DNA from 2 places in the Clostridium lamae genome. Region 2 is predicted to be linked to the other one. Evidence: a T-box and tRNA genes for the amino acid it is inferred to sense, from the RefSeq annotation. Region 2 holds a T-box; the other holds one or more tRNA genes.
What was found. The T-box of region 2 lies ahead of asnS (asparagine--tRNA ligase). A T-box ahead of a tRNA ligase gene usually reads a tRNA of that ligase, here a tRNA-Asn.

Region 1 (7,929 bases), on a different contig from region 2:
CCGTGGTCAAAAGGGAAAAAGCCCAGATCGTCAGCTAAGGTCCCAAAGTGTAAGTTAAGTGGTAAAGGATGTGGGATTTCTAAGACAACTAGGATGTTGGCTTAGAAGCAGCCACTCATTTAAAGAGTGCGTAATAGCTCACTAGTCGAGAGATCCTGCGCCGAAAATGTCCGGGGCTCAAACTTACCACCGAAGCTACGGGCTCAAGTTTACTTGAGCGGTAGAGGAGCGTCGTAATCGGGCTGAAGTCGTACCGTAAGGAGCGGTGGACTGATTACGAGTGAGAATGTTGGCATTAGTAGCGAGATGTAAGTGAGAATCTTACAGGCCGAAAATCTAAGGTTTCCTGGGGAAGGCTCGTCCGCCCAGGGTTAGTCGGGACCTAAGCCGAGGCCGAAAGGCGTAGGTGATGGACAATTGGTTGATATTCCAATACCACTATTATCGTTATTATCGATGGTGTGACGGAGAAGGATAGGATGTGCTAGCGATTGGAAATGCTAGTCTAAGCATTTAGGGAGTTAAGATAGGCAAATCCGTCTTAACAATCCTGAGGTGTGATGGGGAAGGCCTTTTAGGCTGAAGTATCTGATTCCCTGCTTCCAAGAAAAGCATCTAGAGAGAGAAATAGTGCCCGTACCGCAAACCGACACAGGTAGATGAGGAGAGAATCCTAAGGCCATCGGAAGAATTGCAGTTAAGGAACTAGGCAAATTGACCCCGTAAGTTCGCGAGAAGGGGTGCCTGCGAGAGCAGGCCGCAGAGAATAGGCCCAAGCAACTGTTTAGCAAAAACACAGGTCTCTGCTAAAGCGTAAGCTGATGTATAGGGGCTGACGCCTGCCCGGTGCTGGAAGGTTAAGGGGAACACTTAGCGCAAGCGAAGGTGTGAACTTAAGCCCCAGTAAACGGCGGCCGTAACTATAACGGTCCTAAGGTAGCGAAATTCCTTGTCAGGTAAGTTCTGACCCGCACGAATGGCGTAATGACTTGGGCACTGTCTCAACTGCAAATCCGGCGAAGTTGTAGTGCGAGTGAAGATGCTCGCTACCCGCGATTGGACGGAAAGACCCCGTAGAGCTTTACTGTAGCTTAGCATTGAGTTCCGATATTGTCTGTACAGGATAGGTGGGAGACTGAGAAACTAGGGCGTCAGCCTTGGTGGAGTCAACCTTGGGATACCACCCTGACAGTATTGGGATTCTAACCGGACGCCATGAATCTGGTGACGGGACATTGTTAGGTGGGCAGTTTGACTGGGGCGGTCGCCTCCTAAAAAGTAACGGAGGCGCCCAAAGGTTCCCTCAGAACGGTCGGAAATCGTTCGTAGAGTGCAAAGGCAGAAGGGAGCCTGACTGCGACACCCACAAGTGGAGCAGGGACGAAAGTCGGGCTTAGTGATCCGGTGGTACCTCGTGGGAGGGCCATCGCTCAACGGATAAAAGCTACCTCGGGGATAACAGGCTGATCTCCCCCAAGAGTCCACATCGACGGGGAGGTTTGGCACCTCGATGTCGGCTCGTCGCATCCTGGGGCTGTAGTAGGTCCCAAGGGTTGGGCTGTTCGCCCATTAAAGCGGCACGCGAGCTGGGTTCAGAACGTCGTGAGACAGTTCGGTCCCTATCCGTCGCGGGCGTAGGAAATTTGAGAGGAGCTGTCCTTAGTACGAGAGGACCGGGATGGACTGACCTCTGGTGCACCAGTTGTTCCGCCAGGAGCATGGCTGGGTAGCTAAGTCGGGAAGGGATAAACGCTGAAAGCATCTAAGCGTGAAGCCCCCCTCAAGATGAGATTTCCCATAGCATAAGCTAGTAAGACCCCTTGAAGAACACAAGGTTGATAGGTCAGAGGTGTAAGTGTGGTAACATATTTAGCTGACTGATACTAATAGGTCGAGGGCTTGACCAATAAAATATAGTTATTAATTCATGTGCAATTTTCAGAGAACACTCTGAAAATAAAATATTCCGTGGTAGCTCAATGGTGGAGCACTCGGCTGTTAACCGATAGGTTGGAGGTTCGAATCCTCTCCACGGAGCCATTTTATATTTTAAAGAGTTTTATAAGAGTAGATTTTAAATCTATTGTTATAAAACTCTTTTTTTACATTTATTGATATATTTAGGGTATAATTTATTTATGTAGTATAAACTATAGCTTAGGGGGGAGAGAATGAATAAAATTTTATTAGTAGAAGATGAAGAAAGTATAAGAGGCTTTTTAAAAATAAATTTACAAAGAAATAATTTTACTGTTATTGAAGCAGCAAGTGGTGAAGAAGGATTAGAGTTAGCTAATAAGGAGCAACCTAAGATAGCAATCTTAGATGTAATGTTACCTGGAATTGATGGATTCATGGTTTGCAATGAATTGAGAAATAACTTTTCAGAAATGGGAATTATTATGCTTACAGCGAAGGGACAGGATATGGATAAAATTATGGGATTAGAATATGGTGCAGACGATTATATAGTTAAGCCCTTTAATCCATTAGAAGTAGTATTAAGAGTAAAAGCATTGCTTAGGAGGCTAGGAGAAGATGATAAAGAAAAATTAAAACTTGGCCCATTTGTTATAGATCTTTATTCTCAAAAATTATTAAAAAACAATATCGAAATAGATGTTACTCCAAAGGAATATTTATTGATGAAAATATTTTTTGAAAATCCTAACAAAGCTTTTAGTAGAGATGAACTATTAGATTTAGTATGGGGAAAGAACTATTTTGGTGATGCCAAAATTATAGATGTAAATATCAGAAGGCTAAGAGCAAAGATTGAAGATAAGCCTTCTACACCAGATTATATTGAAACTGTATGGGGGATAGGTTATAGGTGGAAGTCAAAGGTATGAAAAGTATAAAAAATCAGCTACTAAGAGGTATAGTAATAATTATTTTTTCTACTGTTATAGTATTGAATATATTGCTCATGGTATTTATAAGAAAATATTATTATGATAATATGGAATCAATTTTAAAAAGTAGAATAGAAGTTTCAATGAATTTCTATAATAAGTATTTTTCTTATAGGTCTTTAGTAGAAAATATTTATGATAATGTAGATGCTTTTTGGAATGATAATAATGCGCAGGTTGAAATATTTGATTCTACTGGTAATTTGCTAATGGATTCTATAGGAATAAAAGACAATAAGTTGATAAATGCTCCTGATGTAGATAAAGCACTTCATGGAGAAGCATCAAGATGGATTGGAAAAGTAGATTACTTTGATAAAAAAGTGATGGCAGTATCATATCCGTTAGAGATTGATGGTGAAATAATAGGAGTAATTAGATTTATTACCTCATTAGAAGAGATTGATGGGATTATAAGAAATATAATGCTTATATTTTCAAGTATATCTATTGGAGTATTATTGTTAGGAGTTCTATTAAGTATAGTTTTGGCTAACAGCATTATAAGGCCTATAAAATATTTAAATCAAGTTGCAGAAAAAATGGGAAGTGGGAATTTAAATATTAGAAGTGAGATTGTCAGTCAAAATGAAATTGGACAGTTATCAAATACTTTAAACTTTATGGCAAATGAGATATCTACCAGAGAACAATTGAAAAATGAATTTATTTCACAAGTTTCTCATGAATTGAGAACTCCTTTAACTGCTATTAAAGGATGGGCTATAACATTAAATAGTGAAGAAACAGATAAGGAAACCTTAGAATTAGGATTTAAAATAATAGAAAAAGAAACAGATAGGTTATCATTAATGGTTGAAGAACTATTAGATTTTTCTAGACTCATAAATGAAAACGTAAGTATAGAGCTAAGGGAGGTAAATATCATAGAATTTATTAATCATATTCAATCTTTTATGTCTCCAAGGGCACATAAAGAGGGGATTGATTTAAAGTTTATTTATGAAGCTAGTGGAAATATTTTTATAGATAGTAATAGATTAAAACAAGTTTTTATAAATATACTAGATAACGCATTTAAATTTACTGGTTCTGGAGGGAAAGTATTATTTAAAACACTAACTGATGATGAAAAAATTAAATTTGTCATTGAGGATGATGGATGCGGAATATCTGAAGAGGATTTGCCTAGGGTTAAAGAAAAGTTCTTTAAGGGTAAGAACTCTAACTCTAAAAATGGTATAGGATTATCTATATGTGATGAAATAATAAAGCTCCATCATGGAGAATTTAATATATACAGTGAATTAGGAATAGGAACAAAGGCTGAGGTTATTATTCCAATAATTAAGGAGGAATAATATGAAAACTTTAAAAGTGTTTTTTTCTTTGATATTGATTTTCATATTTACAATTAATATTGGTTGTAGTAAAGTAAATGGAAAAGATACACAATCTATAAAAGCACCGAATAATGAAAATTTAATTATAAGTGGAACTTGGAAAATTGAAGATATAAACATTATTGATGATGAAATCGAAAATAAGGATGAAATATTGTCACAAAAAAATTCGTTAATTAGTATATCTAAAAACAAAATATCTATTTTTAACAAATCCTATCAAAATCCTAGTTTTAAGCTTAAAGTTGTAGATGGAAGCTATGTTCTATCTTATGAATTAGATCTTAAACTAAAAGATATTATAGAATCGTCAAATAAGTTAGATATAATTTCAGTAATAGACTCAAATAAATTAGTAGGAGAATTCATAGTTATAGATGATAATAATGGGTACCTATTTTATTCAGGTTTATTATTAAAGCTAGTTAGAGAAGATATAAATCCTATAGAAGTAGAAAATTATTCAAGAAATCAAATTGAGGCAGAGGTATTAGAGGAAGATTATAATAGCGATGTAGGAGTAATGATAGCTTTAAAAACTCCAAGAATAAAAATGGAAGATGGAAGTTTTTCAGAGGCAAGTTATAGAACTTTATGGATATCATTTAAGGATGATAAATTAGAGCCTGTTTTAGAAAAGAATAATATTATTTTCCCAAGATTAAATGGTATATGGACAATTGAAAATAAAGTAAGTAATACTGAAAATGTCCATAATGAATACTTTATAGCGAAACCAATAGATAGTAGGGAAGATTCACAATTAGTAAGAGAGAAAACAATAAATTTATATAAGGATATAAACTTTATTTCAAATGATTATATTTCTATTGAGAGATTTGAGGGAGATTATTTTAATAATGTATTTCCTATGTATATTACAATTCCTATTGATAATATAAATTCATTTGAAGGGCTTAGCATAGAAGAAATTTATTCTAATGAAGTTAAACAAAAATATGAAAGAGATTTCAACGAAGAATATGATAGTTTAACATCAGAGCTAAAAAGTACATTAAATAAAGAAGTAGATTATACTAATTTTACAATAAAAAGAATAGAAGGAAAGTGGACATTAGTAGGAAAAATTTCATCACAAAATTCTAATGAAGAGGGTTTAGATTTCAAGTTATCGATAAATCCAAGTAAGAAAATATTGAATTATGATACATTATTAATACCATGGAAGGATTTAAAGGGAAGTTTTCCATTTATAGAGGATGCATATACATCTCCTACTGGAAGAGTTGCAATAATTATATTCAACAATAAATTATTTGTGTATGAATTAGAGGGGAGAAGCATAAAAGGAAATCCATTAATGAGTATGGATCTAAATGAAGGGGAAAGTGTTATAATGTCAGAATGGGCAAGTGGGTCATATGTTGATACATGGGCAAGAGCTTTTAAAGAAGGTAGAGTAATTAATATGGAGGAGGAATAAATTATGTTGTCAAAAGATATATTATCTAGTGTTTTAGCTAGATGTTTAATAACTGGAGGGGATTTTGCAGAAATATTTGAAGAAGATTCTATAGATACATCTATAAGTATTTTAAATGGCAAAGTTGAAAACTCTATATCAGGAAGAACACATGGAATAGGAATAAGAATTTTTAAAGGATTTAAGAGCGTGTATGCTTATACTAATAATACAAGTTTATCTGCATTATTAGATACTGCTGAAAAGGCAGCATTAGCTCTTGGAGAATTAAAAGAAGATATAAGTATAGTTTTAAATAGAAAAGAAGTTTACAATAATAACCCCATAATATATATCCCATCTTCTATAAGTATAGATAAAAAAATTAATGTAATGAAGTCTGGATATAAGGCAGCGAAAGAGTACCATGATGAAATATCACAAGTATCAGTTGGATATTTGGATAAGGAACAAAATATTTTAATAGCGAATACTGAAGGATTATTAACAGAAGATAAGAGAGTAAGAACAAGATTTATGATAAGTTCAGTTGCTTCTGCTAATGGTGAAAATCAAACAGGATACGAAGGGCCAGGAGCTCATAAAGGCTTTGAATTATTTGATGATGTTGATCCCGAATATTATGGTAGAGAAGCTTCAAGAATTGCTTATACTATGTTACATGCTAAAAATTGTCCAGCTGGTAAAATGACAGTTGCGATTGATAATGGATTTGGTGGGGTTATATTCCACGAGGCTTGTGGTCACTCTTTAGAAGCAACTGCAGTTGCAAAGGGGAATTCAGTATTTACAGATATGCTTGGAAAGCAAATAGCTTCAACTAAAGTAACGGCAATCGATGATGGGACTATTCCTAATGCTTGGGGATCATTAAATATCGATGATGAAGGAAATAAAACTAGAAAAAATGTTTTAATTGAAAATGGAATATTGAAAGGATATTTAATAGATAAATTAAATGGTAGAAGAATGGGGATGGAGGCAACAGGAAGTTCAAGAAGACAGAACTATAAATTTGCACCTACTTCTAGAATGACAAATACTTATATTGCTGCTGGAAATGATGATGAAGCAGAAATAATTAAGTCAATTTCTGAAGGATTATATGCGAAGAAAATGGGTGGAGGATCAGTTAATCCAGTTACTGGAGAATTTAACTTTGCTGTATCTGAAGGGTATATTGTTAAAAATGGTGAAATACAAGAGCCTGTTAGAGGTGCAAGCCTTATAGGTAAGGGCAGTGAAGTATTAATGAATATAGATATGGTAGGCAAGAACTTTGCACAAGGTCAGGGAATGTGTGGTTCTATATCAGGAAGTATACCAACTAATGTAGGGCAGCCAATGATTAGAGTAAAAGAAATTACAGTAGGTGGAAGATAAGGGGGGAATAGGACATGGAATTAAAAGAATTTATTGATAAATTATTTGAAAAAGCTAAAAATAATGGATTTGATGAATATGAAGTTTACTATGTAGATAGAGAGAGTTTAAGCATAAATATTTATAAAGAAGAGGTTGAGAAATATAATTTAACAACTTCTTATGGATTATCTTTTAGAGGAAAGATAAATGAGAAAATTGGATATTCTTATACTGAAATATTAGATGAAGATGCTATAGAAATGTTAGTCAAGAATGCTAAAGAAAGTGCTCTAGCTATTGAAAATGAAGATATTCAATTTATCTATGAAGGAGATAACGAATATGCAGAAGTTAGTACCTATTATAAGGCTTTAGAAAATCTTCCAGCAGATAGGTTAATAGAGTTAGCACTAGAGATGGAGAAAGAGGCTAAAGCGCTAGACCAGAGGGTTGTAAGTTTTGAGGGATGCGGAATAGGCTATAGCAATTCAAAATATGGAATAATTAATTCTAAGGGATTAAATCTAGAAAATAAATCTAATTTACTTAGTGCATATGTAGTTCCAATTATAAAAGATGGTGATAATATGCTCGACGGAATGGGCTATGTAACGGCTAATTCTTTAGAAGAAGTAAATCCTAAGAAATTAGCTAAAGATGGGATTAATGAAGCTGTTTCAAGAATAGGGGGTAAATCTATACCTTCTGGTAAGTATAAAACTATAATTAATAATGAAGCTATGGTTTCAATACTATCAACCTTTGCAGGAGTATTCAGTGGGGATGCAGCGCAAAAGGGATTAAGTTTATTAAAGGATAAAGAGGGAGAAATCATAGCAAG
Region 2 (7,929 bases):
ATTTTATTGATTTATTTGATATTAATAAAAAGCTTTTAGTACATGATATGCATCCATCATATTTAAGTACAAAATATGCAAAAGAGCAAAATATAAATAAAATAGAAGTTCAGCATCATCATGCACATATGGTAAGTTGTATGGCAGAGAACTCAATTTATGAAAATGTAATTGGAGTTATTTTTGATGGAACTGGCTTTGGATTAGATGGAGCAATATGGGGTGGGGAATTTTTTATTGGTAATAGAAAGGAATTCAAAAGGGCTGGTCACTTAGAATATATAAATATTCAAGGTGGCAATAAAGCAATAGAAGAGCCTTGGAGATGTGCAGTAAGTTATTTATATTATTTAGGATATAATCCAGCAGAAATACTTAAAAATATAGAAAAAGAAAAAATTGAAGTAGTAATACAAGCTTTGCAATCAAAAGTAAACTGCTTTTTATCCTCTAGTATTGGGAGATTGTTTGATGCCGTAGCATCAATTATTGGACTTAGAAATTATATAACTTATGATGGACAAGGAGCCATAGAATTAGAAAATATAATTGATAAAAATATAAATGAAAGTTATATGTATGATATTAATGAAATTCATGGAGTATTTCAAATAAAATACAAAAAGATTATAGAAGGCATATTAATCGATATAAAGCAAAAGGAACCTATATCTAAGATATCAGCGAAGTTTCACAATTCATTAGTATATTCAACTTGTGATTTAGTTTGTATTTTAGGGAAAAAGGAAGGTATAAGGAAGGTTGTTCTTAGTGGAGGAGTCTTTGAAAATGAGTATTTATTAAAGCTATTAAATAAGAATTTAACTAAAAAAGGATTTCAGGTTTTTTACAATAAAGAAATTCCAACAAATGATGGAGGATTATCTTTTGGACAACTTAATATAGCTAGTGAGATATTAAGTGAAAATTAATTGTAATTTAAATACTGAAAGGAATGTAATAATATGTGTTTAGCAATACCAGGTGAAATCATAGAATTGAGCAAGGATACAGCAAGGGTAAGTATTATGGGGCTAGAAAGTGAGATAAATATTCAAATAATTGAAGAACCAAAGGTGGGAGATTATGTTCTAATACATGCAGGATGTGCTATTAAAAAAATTGATATAGAGTATTTTGAAGAATTAACTGAAATGCTAGAGTTACTTTCAGAAGTAGAGGGTAACTATGAATAAAAGAGATTTAATAAAAAAGTTTTTAGAAGAAATTAATAGCTCTTCAATAAATAAGTTTAATGTTATGGAAGTTTGTGGAACTCATACCCAATCTATATCTAAGTTTGGAATTAGAAATTTGGTAGAATCAAAAATAAACTTAATATCTGGACCTGGATGTCCTGTGTGCGTTACTTCTGAAGGATATATTGATGCGGCTATAGAAATTGCTAAAGAAAGTAATGTGATTTTAGCAACCTTTGGAGATATGATGAAGGTTAAAGGAAATAAGACAAGTTTAATTGATGAAAGAAGTAAGGGAAAAGATATTAGAATTCTATATTCACCTTTAGATTCAATAAACCTTGCAGAAGAAAATAAAGATAAGGAAATAGTTTTTTTAGCTGTTGGATTTGAAACTACAGCACCAATAATTGCTTTAACTATAAAAACAGCTAAGGAAAAAAAGATTAAGAATATTAGCTTTTTAATAGGCATAAAGAAAATGGAGCCTATATTAAATCATATACTAAAGGATGATAATTTAAATATACAGGGATTTATCTGTCCTGGGCATGTAGCGACAATAACAGGAGCAAATTATTTTAAGTTTATTGTAGAAGAGTATAATATTCCAGCAGTAGTAACGGGATTTAATGAACTTGATATTATTGGAGCCTTATATTTTTTAATTCAAGAGCAAGGAAAGAATAAGAAAAGCTTTAAGAACTTATATAAAGGTTGTGTTACCTTAGAAGAAAACTTGAAGGTAAATAACTTATTAAATGATGTATTTATAAATTGTGATAATGAATGGAGAGGCATTGGAGATATTAAGGCTTCAGGCTTTATGGTAAATGAAAATTATAATGATTATGATGCAGCAGGAAGATTTCAAGTAAATTTAAATAAAAAAAATACTAATAAATGTGCATGTAATGAGATTATATTAGGAAAGAAAAAACCAAGTGATTGTAAGTTTTTTGGAGCAAGTTGTACTCCAGAAAATGCAATTGGACCTTGCATGGTTTCTTCTGAAGGGGCATGTTCTATTTTTTACAAATATAATAGGAGATGAATAAATGAAGGAAGTAATAAAGCTTACTCATGGTGATGGGGGAGAACATACTAAGAAATTAATTCAGGATATATTTTATAAATATTTTAATAATGAGTTGTTAACAAAAGCACAAGATGCAACGGTGTTTGAAGGGGTAAGTGGTAAATTAGCTTTTACTACAGATTCTTTTGTAGTAAAGCCAATATTCTTTCAAGGAGGAGATATAGGAAAGCTTGCAGTTTGTGGAACAATTAATGATTTAATAGTATCAGGAGCTAAGCCACTTTACTTAAGTGCAAGTTTTATTATAGAGGAAGGTTTTGAACTAGAAAATCTTAAGAAAATAGTTAAATCAATGTCACAAACTTGCTTAGAATCAAGAGTAAATATAATAACTGGTGATACTAAGGTAGTAGAAAAGGGTGAATTAGATGGAGTATTTATTAATACAAGTGGAATAGGAAGAGTATCAGATAATTATTATCAAAAGTCAATTAAAGAAGGAGATAAAATTATAGTAACAGGGAACATAGGAGATCATGGAACCACAATTGCAGTAGAAAGATATAACATTAAGGTAAAAAGTAATATTAAAAGTGATTGTACATCATTATTTCCTTTTACAGAAATACTCAAAGATAATTATGATTCAATAAAAATAATGAGAGATCCAACTAGAGGAGGCCTAGCAACTGTATTACATGAGTTTTCCGGTACTTGTGGCCTTGGAATACATTTAAATGAGAGTGATATTCCTATTAATAATGAGGTTAGTGCTATAAATGAACTTTTAGGATTTGATCCACTATATATGGCTTGTGAGGGACGAATGGTATTAGTTGTGGAAGAAAGTCAGGCTGAAAAGGTTCTAAGTTTAATTAAATCAATACATGAAGGCAAGGATGCTAAAATCATAGGAGAATTCGTTAAAGAACAGGAAAATACTATTTATATAGAGAATTATTTTGGTGGTAAAAGAATACTACCACCTTTAGAAGGGAATATGTTACCTAGAATATGTTAAAATATGATATAAACTTATTTAAGTTTTGGTACAGGGTTAACAGTAGTAGGGGGATTAATTTAAATTCGGGGCTGTTGAAACAACCCCTTAATTTATTTTAAACTAGTTTTAAATGAGAGCCATCGCAAAATGGTGGATTTTTAGTATGATTACAAGCGCATAAATGTGTTTTTTGAGTTTTTTTAGCAGTAAAAGCTAAAGGGATAAAATTTGTTCCTACATGTGCACCATTGCAAAAAGGTGAAGATGAACTTTTACCACAAGTACACCAAAAATAAGTTTCATTTTCTTTTAAATCAACTGAAATTGGATTCATTTTTGATATTGAAGATTTGTCCATAATAACTTCTTGCTTAGATTCAGTATCCATGGAATCATATTCAAATTTTATTTTATTAGAAAGGTCTTCATCTTGTTTGGCTACATTAAATAAGTACATTAATACACTTCCTGGATAAACAACGTCAACACTTAAATAGGTACGTTCTAGTGACTTTCTAGCTAAGGATATAGTACAGTTATCATCATGACCTTTATTACATTCCATGCATATCTTACATACGCTTGCAATGCCTTTAGCAATAAGATCTTTATTATATAATTTCATATCAGTTTTAGGTATTAGTTTTTCACCATCGTTGATTATTTGAATTGTATTTGGATTTGAGGCTTTTATGGCATTTATAGAAAAGCCTATATTACACTTTGACTTAACGCAATCTTTTGTTTCATAAGACTCGCATTCTAAACAAATAAGATTCAAGTTTTCTTGTGTTTTTTCATAATTATTCATTTATATCTCTCCTTTACATTTGTATTATCGTATGAAAATTATGAAGTTTAAATTTTGAGGATTTTAAAAAATATAATAACCCTAGTAAATATATTATCTACTAGGGTTATTATATTAAAATTCAGATTGTCCTGTAGTTCTTGGGAATGGGATTACATCTCTGATATTTGCCATACCTGTAATGTACATAATAAGTCTTTCAAAGCCTAATCCAAATCCAGCATGCTTAGTTTCTCCGTATTTTCTAAGCTCTAGATACCACCAGTAGTCTTTTTCGTTAAGACCCATTTCAGCCATTCTCTTAGTTAAGACATCAATTCTTTCTTCTCTTTGGCTACCACCTATAAGTTCCCCGATTCCAGGAACTAAAAGGTCAGTTGCAGCAACTGTCTTTCCATCATCATTTAATCTCATGTAGAATGCTTTAATATCCTTTGGATAATCAGTTACAAAAACTGGTCTCTTAAAGTGTTCTTCTGTAAGATATCTTTCATGTTCTGTTTGTAAGTCAATTCCCCATTCAACTGGGTATTCAAACTTCTTATCAGCTTTCTTTAATATCTCAACTGCTTCAGTATAAGTTACCTTTCCAAAGTCAGATGAAACTACATGGTTTAATCTATCTAAGATTCCTTTATCAATAAATTGATTAAAGAATGCCATTTCCTCTGGACATTCAGCTAGAACATATTCTAAAACATATTTAAGCATATCTTCAGCTAATTCCATATCATCTTGTAAGTCAGCAAAAGCTATTTCAGGCTCTATCATCCAGAACTCTGCAGCATGTCTTGCTGTGTTTGAATTTTCTGCTCTGAAAGTAGGACCAAATGTATAAATATTTCTAAATGCTAATGCATAGCATTCACCATTTAATTGTCCTGATACTGTTAGGTTACTTTCTTTACCAAAGAAGTCTTGTTTAAAATCTATTGCTCCTTCTTCAGTCTTTGGAACATTGTTAAGATCCAGAGTTGTAACTCTAAACATTTCTCCAGCGCCTTCAGCATCACTTCCAGTTATTAATGGAGTATGAGTGTAAACAAATCCTCTTTCTTGGAAGAACTTATGAATAGCATAAGCAGCTACAGAACGTACTCTAAATACAGCTGAAAATGCATTACTTCTTGGTCTTAAGTGAGCTATAGTTCTTAAATATTCAAAAGTATGTCTTTTCTTTTGAAGCGGATAATCATTATTAGACATTCCTTCCACTATAACTTCTTTTGCTTGAATTTCAAAAGGTTGCTTAGCTTCTGGAGTAGCAACTAAAGTACCTATAACAGTTATTGATGAACTAATAGGTAATTTCGAAACTTCTTTAAAGTTTTCAATTTTGTTATCAAAAACAACTTGAACGTTCTTAAAGAAAGTACCATCATTTACTTCTATAAACCCAAAAGCATTAGATGCTCTTAATGTTCTTATCCAACCAGAAATTTTAATTTCTTTAGTTAAATATTCTTCTTCGTTTCTATAAAGAGATTTTACATAAACAACTTTACTCATTTCTTTTCCTCCTAGTTAATTTTTATAAAATAAAAAACCTTCCATCCCAAATACAAGGGACGAAAGGATAATTTCGCGGTACCACCCAAGTTGCTATTATAAATAGCCACTCTTCTAACACTAAATAATGTCATTCAAATAATAACGGTTTGAATCCGTCTAAGTCTACTTAAGTGACTTTAAGATAAACTTAAATTTTCACTTGTTCGGTTAGAAACTCAGAGATGTTCTTCACTAAAGGCTTCGTATAAGGCTTACACCATTCCTTACTCGCTAAGACTACTTCCATATAGCTACTCTTCTCGTCAAAGTAATAATACATATATAGTTTATTAAGATTTTACATCAATTTACTAACATTTGCAACGTTAAATCATAATATAATTTTAGGAAATAAATTAAGGAGATTTAAATGGATAATAAGAATTTTTTAGAGAAAAAATTTATTGAATTAAATAAGCTAAAAAGCATGTTAATAACATATCCAGAAGATTATAAAAATAGCATAATGGAAGTAATGGAGAGAGTATGTAATCAAATTGAAGCATATCTTAGAGATGGTTCAAAATAGAAATTTTAGTTTTATTAAAACTATCATATGAGAATAGGGATAGTGGATAGATATATTTTTTTAAATACAACTACTATTCCTATGAAATATAGAAATTCTATAATAATAGAATAATAATATAGAATATTGAATAAAATTTAGAGAGTTCTATGGATAATTTATAAACCATTTATTTATATTCTTCAAAAAGGAAGTGATGAAAATAAAAAATAAAAAAATATTTTGGGGAATTGTAGTAGTTACATTTCTTATGAGTAGTATATTGATATATTTGTTTAAGCCAATGACAATGAATGATATTTACGATAAGCCAAATTTTGCAGGGGAAGTGATTGATGTATCTGATAAATCAATTTTAGTTTCTGTTAACAAAGATGAAGATGAAATTAAAAGTAGTGATAAAATCAGCGTCTCTCTTGATGTTAAATTAAAAGATAGTATTACAAATTTTAAAGTTGGCGATAAAGTAAGAGTATTCTATGACGGTGTTATATTAGAATCCTATCCAGCACAAATACATACAGTTTATGCAATTTTATTAATTGATTGATTAGGTTAAAATGCAAAATATCATATTGCGGTGACTTGGAGCGAATGCGAGGTCGCAAAAATATAAAATAATCAATTTTTAAACACCGAAGTATTGAGGTGTTTATTCCTTTAGTGTATAGAAGAATACATAATATCTTTTGGCGACTTGGAGCGAATGCGACGGAGCAAAAAAGATATTATGAAAATTTTATAAATACCGAAGTATTGAGGTATTTATTCCTTCAGTATGTGAGGAGATAGATATTATATTCTGGCGACTTGGAGTTTACGACGGAGCAAGGAATATAATATCTATCTCCTTTTTACTCGATTCCACTTTCATATGATGCTATTAATTGTCCAGGGAAACGTAACATTTGAGCATCTTTAACGATTCTTTTATATTCATATTCTAATTCTCTAAACTTCACATCAATACTTTTATCTTCTTTAATTTCAATTAATGCATAGGTAGAATTTGGACGACCTATTTTAGGCTTCCCAACACTGCCTACATTTACATATGTTTTATCGCCAAATTTTTTATATGAAGGAATATGAGTATGTGCACATACCAGTACATCTTCATTTATTTCTTCCATTATTTTTTTAGTATTTTCACCATCTTCAAATAGGTATTCATTTATTTTATCTGGGCTACCATGAGCAAATCTTACTTTCACTCCATTAAAATCATAATCTAGTTTTGTGGGCAATTGTGATAAAAAGAATTTATTTGAGGCTCTAACTTCTTCAACAGTCCAAGGTAGTGAAAAAGAATTGATAGAAGTATCTCTTATAAATGTAAAACCGCCATCTACTACAGAGGCATCATAATTACCTTTTATGCAAGGAATTTCTCTTCTTTTAATTAATGCTATAACTTCGTTTGGATGAGGACCATATCCAACTAAATCTCCAAGACAAACTACTAAATCAACTTTCTGTTCATCTATATCTTCTAGCACTTTCATTAGTGAATAAATATTTCCGTGTATATCTGAAATTGCTGCTATTTTCATAATTAAGCCTCCTAAATAATTAATAATTTATTATATCACTATAAATAATTTATATAAATAGATATTATTTTGTTAATGAGGTATATTATAGTTATACTAGAAATAGAGGTGAAGAATAGTATGAAGATGAATAGAGTAAATAATGTGTTAAAAGAGATGGAAAAGCAAGGTTTAAATCAAATGATAGTATCATCGCCACCTGCTATATTCTATTTAACAGGAAAGTGGTTTTCTCCAGGAGAGA

Region 1: it has a tRNA-Asn gene. The T-box ahead of asnS (asparagine--tRNA ligase) is inferred to sense a tRNA for this amino acid. The anticodon was not compared.

The regions. Positions count from the first base shown of each region.
Region 1 covers NZ_JASCQJ010000002.1:119,415-127,343, reverse strand. Annotated here, with positions in the region: rRNA gene QK892_RS01680 (23S ribosomal RNA) at 1-1,907, shown strand, start outside; tRNA gene QK892_RS01675 (tRNA-Asn) at 1,966-2,040, shown strand; gene QK892_RS01670 (response regulator transcription factor) at 2,172-2,852, shown strand; gene QK892_RS01665 (sensor histidine kinase) at 2,849-4,237, shown strand; gene QK892_RS01660 (hypothetical protein) at 4,239-5,723, shown strand; gene QK892_RS01655 (TldD/PmbA family protein) at 5,727-7,106, shown strand; gene QK892_RS01650 (TldD/PmbA family protein) at 7,121-7,929, shown strand, end outside.
Region 2 covers NZ_JASCQJ010000006.1:99,975-107,903, forward strand. Annotated here, with positions in the region: gene hypF (carbamoyltransferase HypF) at 1-932, shown strand, start outside; gene QK892_RS05210 (HypC/HybG/HupF family hydrogenase formation chaperone) at 966-1,196, shown strand; gene hypD (hydrogenase formation protein HypD) at 1,189-2,253, shown strand; gene hypE (hydrogenase expression/formation protein HypE) at 2,258-3,259, shown strand; gene QK892_RS05225 (CDGSH iron-sulfur domain-containing protein) at 3,357-4,052, opposite strand; gene asnS (asparagine--tRNA ligase) at 4,167-5,561, opposite strand; T-box leader at 5,614-5,879, opposite strand; gene QK892_RS05235 (hypothetical protein) at 5,974-6,132, shown strand; gene QK892_RS05240 (DUF3221 domain-containing protein) at 6,329-6,682, shown strand; gene QK892_RS05245 (metallophosphoesterase family protein) at 6,987-7,685, opposite strand; gene QK892_RS05250 (M24 family metallopeptidase) at 7,806-7,929, shown strand, end outside.